2 regions of the Paenibacillus sp. GYB004 genome follow, and region 1 is predicted to be linked to the other one. Evidence: riboswitches for the same ligand, from Rfam matches in the RefSeq annotation. Region 1 holds a riboswitch; the other holds the start of a gene.
What was found. A riboswitch is a leader RNA that binds a small molecule or an ion and turns the genes downstream of it on or off. The one in region 1 is predicted to bind cyclic di-GMP.
Positions count from the first base shown of each region.

Region 2: it holds a riboswitch for cyclic di-GMP, as region 1 does, so the genes downstream of both, ggt (gamma-glutamyltransferase) here and PV433_RS19010 (diguanylate cyclase domain-containing protein) in region 1, are expected to answer to the same signal.

Region 1 covers NZ_JARBDB010000047.1:97,715-102,809, forward strand. Annotated here, with positions in the region: gene PV433_RS19000 (AAA family ATPase) at 1-800, shown strand, start outside; gene PV433_RS19005 (HAD family hydrolase) at 968-1,633, shown strand; cyclic di-GMP riboswitch class I at 1,817-1,909, shown strand; gene PV433_RS19010 (diguanylate cyclase domain-containing protein) at 2,040-4,073, shown strand; gene hflX (GTPase HflX) at 4,153-5,095, shown strand, end outside.
Region 2 covers NZ_JARBDB010000011.1:383,419-388,513, forward strand. Annotated here, with positions in the region: gene PV433_RS07590 (hypothetical protein) at 1-1,766, opposite strand, end outside; gene PV433_RS07595 (hypothetical protein) at 2,035-2,319, shown strand; partial or broken gene PV433_RS07600 (HAD hydrolase family protein) at 2,332-2,541, shown strand; gene PV433_RS07605 (HAD family hydrolase) at 2,780-3,067, shown strand; cyclic di-GMP riboswitch class I at 3,521-3,612, shown strand; gene ggt (gamma-glutamyltransferase) at 3,868-5,095, shown strand, end outside.

The sequences.
Region 1 (5,095 bases):
TCGGTTTGGACAACGTAAAGGAACTGGTGTTCGAAATTTATGCGTTGCTGCAAATCGGGCAATACCGGGCGGAAGCGGGACTTGCTGCCAGCCAGCAGGTGTACCATATGATATTCAAAGGAAATCCGGGAACAGGCAAGACGACAGTCGCACGAATTGTCGCCAAGCTGTTCCAGTCGATGGGACTGCTGCAGAAAGGCCATCTGATCGAAGTAGAGCGGGCCGATCTGGTCGGCGAATACATTGGACACACGGCGCTTAAGACGCGCGATCTGGTCAAGAAGGCGATGGGCGGCATTTTGTTTATTGACGAAGCGTACAGTCTGGCGCGGGGCGGCGAGAAAGATTTCGGCAAAGAAGCGATCGATACGCTGGTCAAAGCGATGGAGGACCACAAGAACCAGTTTGTGCTCATTTTGGCCGGTTATTCGGAAGAGATGGATTTTTTTCTCGCCCAAAATCCGGGATTGCCTTCGAGGTTCCCGATCGCGATCGATTTCCCCGATTATTCTATCGACCAATTGGTGCAAATTGCCGAGCTAATGGGGAAGGAACGGGAGTATACGCTTATTCCGGCAAGCATCATGAAGCTGAGGCAGATGCTGATCGCCGAGAAAAACAACTGCTTGTCCGCCTTCAGCAACGCCCGTTACGTGCGCAATGTGATGGAAAAGTCGATGCGTCATCAAGCGGTCCGGCTGCTCGGCCAGTATCAAAATAGTTCGCCGGGGCGTCAGGAACTGATGACGATTAAACCCGAGGATATGCGGACTGAGCCGCGTGCGGGACTTGGACTGTAAAAACCCGGCGCGTACGCGACGGCAAGCCGAAGGAAATGTGTAAAAGGAGCCGCAGGCTGCGGCTTTTTTCGGTTTGAAGCTACGCTGTCGGTGAAGTTCCGCTATAATGGAGGGATAGGAGTCCATATCCTTATAGAGCTAAATAGCGGATGGAGGCATACTGAACGATGATTCGAGCCATTGTGTTTGATTTTGACGGAGTTATTCTGGACACGGAAACCAATGAATTCAGGGCATACCAGGACGTGTATCGGCAGCATGGGGCGGAGCTCCCGCTTGAGGTATGGTCCAGCGTCATCGGAACGGACATGACGGACGTATTCGATCCGTACAAATATTTGGAAGACCAGACTGGGAAGCCGGTTGACCGCGACGCGTTCAGCCGGATGCGCAGAGAGCTGTTTCTGCAGCGGATGGAGACGGAGCAGCTTCGGCCTGGCGTCATATCGGTGCTGGATCAGGCTGCACGGCTCGGGCTTTCGGTCGGGCTGGCTTCCAGCTCGAGCCGGAGCTGGGTGACCGGGTACTTAACGAAGTTCGGGTTGCTGGACCGTTTCTCGTGCATTCGAACCAAGGACGACGTGTTGAAAGTGAAGCCGGACCCGGAGCTGTATGTACAGGCCGTCGGATGTCTCGGAGTCCAGCCCGGGGAAGCGATCGCGTTCGAGGATTCGGCTAACGGCGCACTAGCTGCCCACCGGGCGGGACTGCACTGCGTAATCGTGCCGAATCCGGTCACGGAGGCGCTGCTGTTCGGCGAGCACCGGAAACGTCTGACGACGATGGAGGGGCTTGATCTGGCCGAGCTAATCTCCGAGCTGCCGGCGGTCTAGCGAATGCGGCGGTTCGGCCTTTGTTCCGGTAGAACCGGCGGCTCGCATGCCGGGCCGAAACGAGAGATTTGCGACACTTTTTACCCTGAATCGACAGGCATTTGTACCGCTTACTTTCTAGTTTCAAAAAAAGGTAAGGTATGGTATATTAAATTTCGAGTACAACCAACGTCACATTCGTTATCATCTCGATGGCAAACTTGCCGAAAGGCAGGGACGCAAAGCTTCAGGTCTAACGCTCCACGCTCGATGAGCCATGACAGCTGGGCTGCCGACAACGTTCGCTTCAGCGATAAGTATTGCTGTGATCGGCCGTCCCTGTTTAGGGGCGGCTTTATATATGGCGGGCTTCTCCGCAGCAGTTCGTTTGCAGGATTCGAATATGCAGTTGAAAGGGAAGAACCCTATGCAGCGTATGGATTTAATACGGGCGTGCCTCCAATCCGTGTACCGAAGCGAGAAGTGGTTGTTCGTCGCGCTCGCACTGGTCGTCAGCGTCTGCGCGATTCTGTTTAGTGAGCCGGATGCCGCAAGCGTAGCGGCCTCGTGTACATTTGCCGGCTTTCTGCTAGCCTCCGTCATTTTTCGGGGGAAGCCGCCCGTTTTTTATGTGCTGACGGGGCTTGCTTTGTTCGTATACGCTGCAGCCTTGCAGCTTGACGTATGGTATGCCGAATTGTTCATCGCTTACCCGCTGTTGCTTATGTACGCTCTCCTAATGCCCAATCCCCTGTATATGCTAGTGGCCGCGCTTGCGGTTGGCCTCCATCTGTATACCGTCACCGACGACTCGGAACCATTCGCGCGGATCGCCCACCTGGTTTTTTTCTCGTTTATTGCTCTGGCCAACATTCTCCTCGCCTCTTATATTAAACATCTGGAGCAGGAACGAAACGAGTACCGCCACCTGAGCGGAATCGATTCGCTGACCGGCCTTGCTTCGCTGCAACAGACGCTGCAATTTGGTCAAAGACTGCTGGACGACGGCAGGACGGTCCGGGTGCTGCTGATCGATCTGAATTTTTTCAAGCAAATCAACGACACCTACGGCCACATGATCGGGAACCGCGTCATTATGCTTGTCGCCGACTACCTGCGGGAGATGATTCGTGATGTAAACGGTATCGCCGGGAGGCTGGGCGGGGACGAGTTTGTCGTCATCGTCGAGGATGCTCCCCGGTTTGAGAATATGCGGCAAAAGCTGCTGGACGAGCTGAACGGCAAGTCGTTTATCCCCGACGACGGGCTGCCTCCGGTATCGTTGTCCTTTTCGGTCGGCGTAGCGGTATCGTCAACCGAAGAGACGGTACATATCGAGGAACTGCTGCACGGTGCCGATCTGAATATGTATGAATATAAGCTGCAGCATAAGCTGCCGGCTTATCTCGGCAAAACGGCCGACCTGATCGAGCATAATCCGGCGCCGATCTGTACGTTCGACCGTAAAGGCAAGCTGCTGGCGATTAATCCCGCCGTCTCCGGGCTGCTCGGATATTCCGCCCAGGAGTTGACCAGACGCCAGTTCGTCGGGCTCATACATCCTCAGGACCGATTGAAAGCGTTGACATCTTTTCAGGAAGCGATGGAAGGCAACTCCGTGCATCTGGAGCTGAGGCTCATACATAGAGAAGGCTATACGGTCGAAGTGGACGTGACGAACATACCGATTATCGCCGATCTTCAAATCGTCGGCATATACGGAGTGGCCAAAGATGTTACGGACCGCAAAAAATCCGAAGAGCTGCTGCGCAACTCCGACCGTCTCGCGGTGATGGGGCAATTGGCCGCAGGTTTGGCGCACGAGATTCGCAACCCGCTTACTGCGCTGAAAGGGTTTATTCAGCTGCTGCAATCGTCCCCGAAGGAGAACAAGTCGTATTATCCGATCATGTTGACGGAGCTAGACCGGATCAATTTGATCCTTAATGAATTTTTGCTGCTATCCAAGCCGCGTCAGACGCTTTTTGGGGATACTGATATTCGGGTAGTCATTCGTCATGTGGTGACGCTGCTCGATACGCAAGCGATCCTCAACAAGGTGCGGATCGTCATCGTGGAGAAGGAGGATCTCCCGGTCATCCGCTGCGATGAGAACCAGATGAAGCAAGTGTTCGTCAATGTGCTGAAAAATGCGATCGAAGCGATGCCGGACGGCGGCGAAGTGACCGTTACGACGTTATTGTCCGAGCAGGACGTTGTCGTACGCGTGCAGGACGAAGGCGACGGCATATCGGATGAGCTGATCTCGCGGATCGGACAACCCTTTTTCACGACCAAAGATAAAGGAACGGGGCTTGGCCTGATGGTGTGCAATAACATTATGGAGAACCACGGTGGAAGGTTGACGATCCGAAGCGTTCCGGGCAAAGGGACTACGGTGGAAGTCGAGCTCCCGATCCGGGAAGGTGCGGCGCAGGAAGACCGGCTGGTCCGAGTATAGCCTTTCATTTTCCTATATGAAAGGTACTGGAGAAGTATGGTACAATAATACAATTGAGGGTCTGTGAAGGAGTGTTGGCATGAAACCACCGGTTCACGAAGTAGCCGGCGAAGCTTTGGATAAAGCGATCGTAGTCAGTCTGGTGCTGAAGGGGGACCGGTTATCCGACGACAGAGTCCAGCATTCGCTGGAAGAGCTCATCCGTCTGGCCGACAGCGCCGGAGTCGAAGTGCTTCATTCGGTCGTACAATCGAAGGACTCGATCGATTCGAAATGGTTTATCGGCAAAGGGAAAGCGGAGGAAGTGCGCGATCTTGCCGTGCAGCTCGGAGCCAATACGGCGATTTTCGACCAGGAGCTTTCCGGGGCGCAAGTCCGCAATCTCGAGCATGCGCTGGACCTGAAGATTATCGACCGCACTCAACTGATTCTCGATATATTCGCGCAGCGGGCGAAAACCCGCGAAGGCTTCCTCCAAGTGGAGCTGGCGCAGCTCAGCTACTTGCTGCCCCGGCTGTCCGGACACGGAGTGAATTTGTCGCGTCTTGGCGGGGGCATCGGTACGCGAGGTCCCGGGGAAACGAAGCTGGAGATGGACCGGCGGCATATTCGCAACCGGATCAGCGAGCTGCGCCATTCGCTCCAGGAAGTGAAACGGCATCGGGAACTGCACCGCGAGCGGAGGAAAAAAACCGGCGTGTACCAGGTGGCGCTGGTCGGATATACGAATGCGGGAAAATCGACCCTGCTGAACCGGATGACGTCGGCGGACGTATACGCCGAGAATCAGCTGTTCGCCACGCTGGACCCAACGTCCAGAGCGCTCCGGTTGCCCGGCGGGCAGGAAGTCGTGCTGACCGATACGGTCGGTTTTATCCAAAATCTCCCGCATGACCTGGTCGCTGCGTTCCGTGCGACGCTGGAGGAAGTTAATGAGGCCGATCTGATCCTGCACGTGGTCGACAGCGCAAGCGAGATGAGGGAAAGGCAAATGGCCGTTGTCGACGAAGTGCTGCTCGAGC
Region 2 (5,095 bases), on a different contig from region 1:
TCATTTTTGGCTACCCACGTTTTCCAGCCGTACCCCCGGTCGCCGTCCAGGTTGTAATCCGGCAGCTTCTCCATCCGTTCGCCGATCAGCCGGGCGCAGAAATCGATGGCGCTGCCGAACTGTGCCGTATCCCACGTCAGCGAATCGACGTGGTGGGTAAACTGCATCCCTTCTCCGTACGGACCGTCACATTCATGGAGATGCTCCGCCAGCGGCTGGAACGGCCAGCTGCCGCTGATGAAAGCGTCGGGATACTGTCCATGGAACGGCTTCGGCGCAGGTTCGGCGTGTTCGCGTTCCCGGGCGGTAGTCGGGTAGATCAGATGATGCTCGGTCGTTCCGAACATCCCGTGACTTTCCTGCTTGCGCGGGTATTGGTAAAAGTTCGCATAAGCGCCGCCGGTCGTATGGGCGTAAGCTGTGTTGAGCAGCGCTTTGCCCCAGGGCATCTTGTCCAGATCACGCGGCTCGGGGAACAGGTAACCGCCCAGCACGAGACTGAACCGGACGTTGTCGTAGATTTCCCAGATTCCTTTCTGGATCTGGTACAGCAGCCACTTGATCAGGCCGGTCGCTTCAAGATAGGGGAGTGTCAAAATATCTTTTGCATGGGTGATTATCCAGTCGATGGTATACTCCACCACATCGGCCAGCCACTTCGCAAAAGCGAAAAGAGCTTCGAGAATCGAGCCGACGCTGAAACCGCCGCCGCTCGGTCCGCTGCTGGGAGGAGACGGGAATCCGCTGGTGTAGTCGTTGATAAGCGCTGCGGTGGCGCTACCCGGAGGAGGGACCGGTACGGGCTTCTTGGCGTCGCCGATCGTTGTCGATCGTTCGTACCATTTCATCCAGAGCCGGTAGGTCGTATCCAGATCGGCGCCGTTCATGGAGATCGGGTGTTCGATATCGGAGTAGGTGACGTCCATCGCCTTGACCAGCAAATTTTGCAGCTTCTCGGGCAGTCCGCCGTCCGGAAATTCGCAGAGCCGGTAGTAGTAGCTTCCGGAGATGGCGTCCGGGATGTAGGTATCTTTAGAGGTGAGTCTTAAGCAGGAGGTAATCGCGCGGCTGTCGGGGTAATGCTTTCTGGCGTAAGCGTCGATCCAGTTTTCTACCAGCTTGTGCCGGTGCCAATGCGTCCGGAACGGACCGCCGACGATCGAATTGACGAAAGGATGTCCGACGACGTCCGTCCCGATGTGGCTTGCATAACCGAGACAATACTTCATCAAATCTTTATCACCTTGGGCGAGGTTCCACATATTCGAGCAAAATTGGCCGGTTCTCCGGTAATGCAGGAAATCGAACCAATACCACTCTTTTTCCGGTGCGCCTTGCTGGATCTTCGGATAAAACGGATAAAACAGATCGACGTGGCTGGTCACAACCTTGCCCGCTGCAGTGAGAAGCGTGTTCGATGCAAGTGCGGCCGTATCCTTAATCTGACTGAACAAGCCTTGAAATAAAGCTTCGTCCAGCGCGGCCGTCGCGTCGTCGATCGCATCTTCGACGGGCTGGATCGTATGTTCGTAGAAGTCGCGCAGAGGTTCCATGGCGTCGTACACGGAAAACATAAAGTTGACAAGATCGTCTAGCGGAGTGTCGTACTCCTTTAAGGAAAAAAATAAAAAATCCGGTCCGATGCTGCCGAAGGCGGCATAAGGACTGCAAGTGTCGCTAAGCAGCTCGGCATAGTCGCGGTTCGTTTTGCGCATAGCCCTGCCCAATCGCTGTTGTACGATCATGTGAACGATGGATCCCGGCATGTAGGCTCATCCTCCTTGTCAGTATGAAAGACGAATGAAAGAAAAGATAACACAGGTGAGACAAGGAAGATGCTACCATAACCTTTGTCCAGTACAAGACCCAAAACGATCAGGAGCTTAAAAATAAGCTTCTCCTCCTAGTAGCTGTACGGCTTGGTAGAAATATGGCGGATTCGCTCGAATGCGGATGTGTTTTTTTATTGTTTGGCGAAGCCGGATTCTGTGTTGAAGAAGTTTAGTATGAATTTGAAAAGGAGTGTTGGATGTAATGACACACGGTCCAGACCGGATTACCGAGATGTTAACAATCGCAGGTCGAGAAGGGCTCCGGTTGAACCCTTCGAATATCGAGCTTAATGAATCGGGGATGGATTTCATCGTCGCCTTCGCAACGGATACGGACGGAACCGATTGGGTGCTCCGCAAGCCCCGGCGGTCCGACGTATGGGAGAGGGCGGAGAACGAGAGAAACGTACTGAATCTGGTTCGGGAGCTGACGATAGAGACTCTTATGCGGTCGTCCGCCACTGTTTTGCTGCGAAAAGTCATCTAATCCGGCGCATTGATGGTAACCGTGTTGCTCCGTATAATTGATAATGCAGACTTGCTGGTCGAGCTGGAGCAAACCGGCCATTGTGTCGGTTTTGCTTCCGACCGTCCTTGCCGGGATATGCTTCCCGTCTTGGATGAACGGTTGAGAAAGCGGCTTCTGATCGGCGCCAACGGGGCGATGACTTACTTCGAGGGCGAGCTTCAAGCCTCGGTTCCGATCCCTGTCGGACTTGCGAAGGAACTGCTGCATATTTTACAAGAGTTCGATGCCGAATATCTTATCGACGACAGATGGAATTACGCCTGCCGCATGGCGGATTCGCATCCGGCATCCGTTCCTTTGCTTTGTAGACCCGGACAAGCTTGCGGCTCGCATCGAATTGGACTAGATCGAATCGTATATGAAAATCGTAGTGCTGCCCGGCTCCGATTTCGGCGAGTTACCCCGGAGATTGGAGCGGATGGACGTAACGATCCACCATCATTCGACAGAAGGAATACTCGATCTGACCTACAAGGGCGTAAACAAAATGTCGGCTCTGGAGCTATCGGGTTATCCCATCGGCCCGTTCGTCTGCTTCGGTAACGACATGAACGATCTGCCACTGTTCGAGAAGGCGCATCATTCGGTGGCGATCGGGGATTACGAGCCTTTGCTGCGAATCGCCAAGGAACGAATTCCGGCAGACCAGCATACGGAACGCAACATCATCTGCAAGCTTCGCGAGTTGGGCGAACGATATGCATGACTTTCGAATCAACCCGGCTGGACTTCAATCTGACTCCTTATGAAAGGGGACAGATTTTTTTGTGCCGAAAGTCGCATTACTGTATTAACGGAGATACGGGAATTTGGGAGTTCTGGATTTTTGCAAACGGGTCTGTCCGGGTTCGCGCGGGGAACGTTTACAAATCTTCCATGTCGTTTTACAATTTTTAACTTGAAAGCGGGAGACGATCATGCTACAAATAAGGAATATAGTGCCAAACGAATTCCAGGGATTAACTGAATTGATTCAAATGTAACAACGAAGCATCCTATATAGTGGAAAAACGACAAAATTCACCATGAGAAACCATAAAAACTTCATCGAAAAATGACGATGAATGGCGTTTTCTGCCATGGGAATGATTAAAAACACTTGAAATAATTATTATATAAGTTATTATAGTACGTAAGACTCAGTATATGGATGTTTCATAACAGAAAAAGGCACACTGTCCGAAAGGACAGGCCGCAAAGCTACAGGGGCTACCCCTTCCCGCATGGAAGGCATGCCAGCCAGTTGCCTGTCACCAACGGCCAATAGAGTCTATGGAGGTGACAATTACTTTGTCGCCTTTTTTGTGTGCGCAGAAAGGGGGAGATGCAATAAACCCGGCATAAGGCTCGACATTTACGGCCATGTTCAACCAAGCTATATACCAACGGAGGGTAGAGTATATGACGAACGGTTTTCGAAAAAAAATAGCCATTATTACGCTTATATTCACATTATGTTTCAGCAGCATCGCTGCGGCGGCGCAATCGACAGGCCGACCGACGACGATGGGGACGAACGGCATGGTCACCACCCAGCATTATCTGGCTTCCGCAGCGGCGCTCAAAGTGCTCCAGGACGGCGGTAATGCGGTTGATGCGGCGATTGCGGCGGCAGCTGTATTGTCGGTCGTGTATCCGCACTACGTCAGCATCGGCGGAGATGCGTTCTGGATGGTTTACAACGCGGAAACCAAAGAGCTGAAAGCATTAAACGCGAGCGGCCGCTCCGGGGAAAATGTCACGATCGATTTCTACAAAAACCTCGGCTACAGCCAAATCCCAAGCCGCGGCTACTTGTCGGCCAACACCGTGCCCGGAGCCGTATCGGGCTGGGAAGAAGCCTACAATTACGCCAAAACATCGATGAAAAACAGTTTACCGTGGCATAAACTGCTGGAGCCGGCCATCCAGTACGCCGGCAAAGGCTTTCCGGTTACTCCGAACCAGGAGCTCTGGACGATTATCGATACCGATACGACTCAGCCGGAGATCAAAAATCTGCAGCGGTTCGAGACGTTCCGCAACACCTTTTTGAAGCCGAACGGCGACGTGTACAAAGCCGGAGATTTGTTCGTTCAGAAAGATTTGGCCCATACGCTTGAGCTGATTGCCAAAAAAGGAGCCGACGGGTTCTATAAAGGCGAAGTGGCCGAGAAAATTGTCGCGGACATTCAGAAGCACGGCGGCGTGATGACGAAAAAAGATTATGCCGACCACAAAGCAAACTGGGTAGACCCGATCTCGGCGAACTACCGCGGCTATACGGCTTACAATTTCCCGCCGAACACGCAGGGCATGGCATCCTTGTCGATCCTGAACATTTTGAACAACTTTGATCTGAAAAACGACGTGGAGGAAGGCAGCGCCGACTACTATCACTTGATCGTCGAAGCGACGAAGCACGCTTTTGCCGATCGGGACAAATGGTTGACGGACCCGGAATTCGCCGATATACCGGTGGATGAGATTTTGTCGAAAGAGCGCGGAATCGAGCTTGCTTCCCGGATCGACATGACGCAAGTATCGAATAACTTGAAGCCGCTCGATCCGAAGGGCGATACGGTCTGGCTGGGGATCGTGGACAAGGACGGAAACGCCGTATCGATGATTCAGAGCCACTACTTTGACTACGGCTCGGGCGTCGTCGCCGACGGTACGGGCGTATTGCTGCAAAACCGCGGCAGCTTCTTCTCCCTGGACCCGGATCATATCAACCGTCTGGAGCCGAACAAGC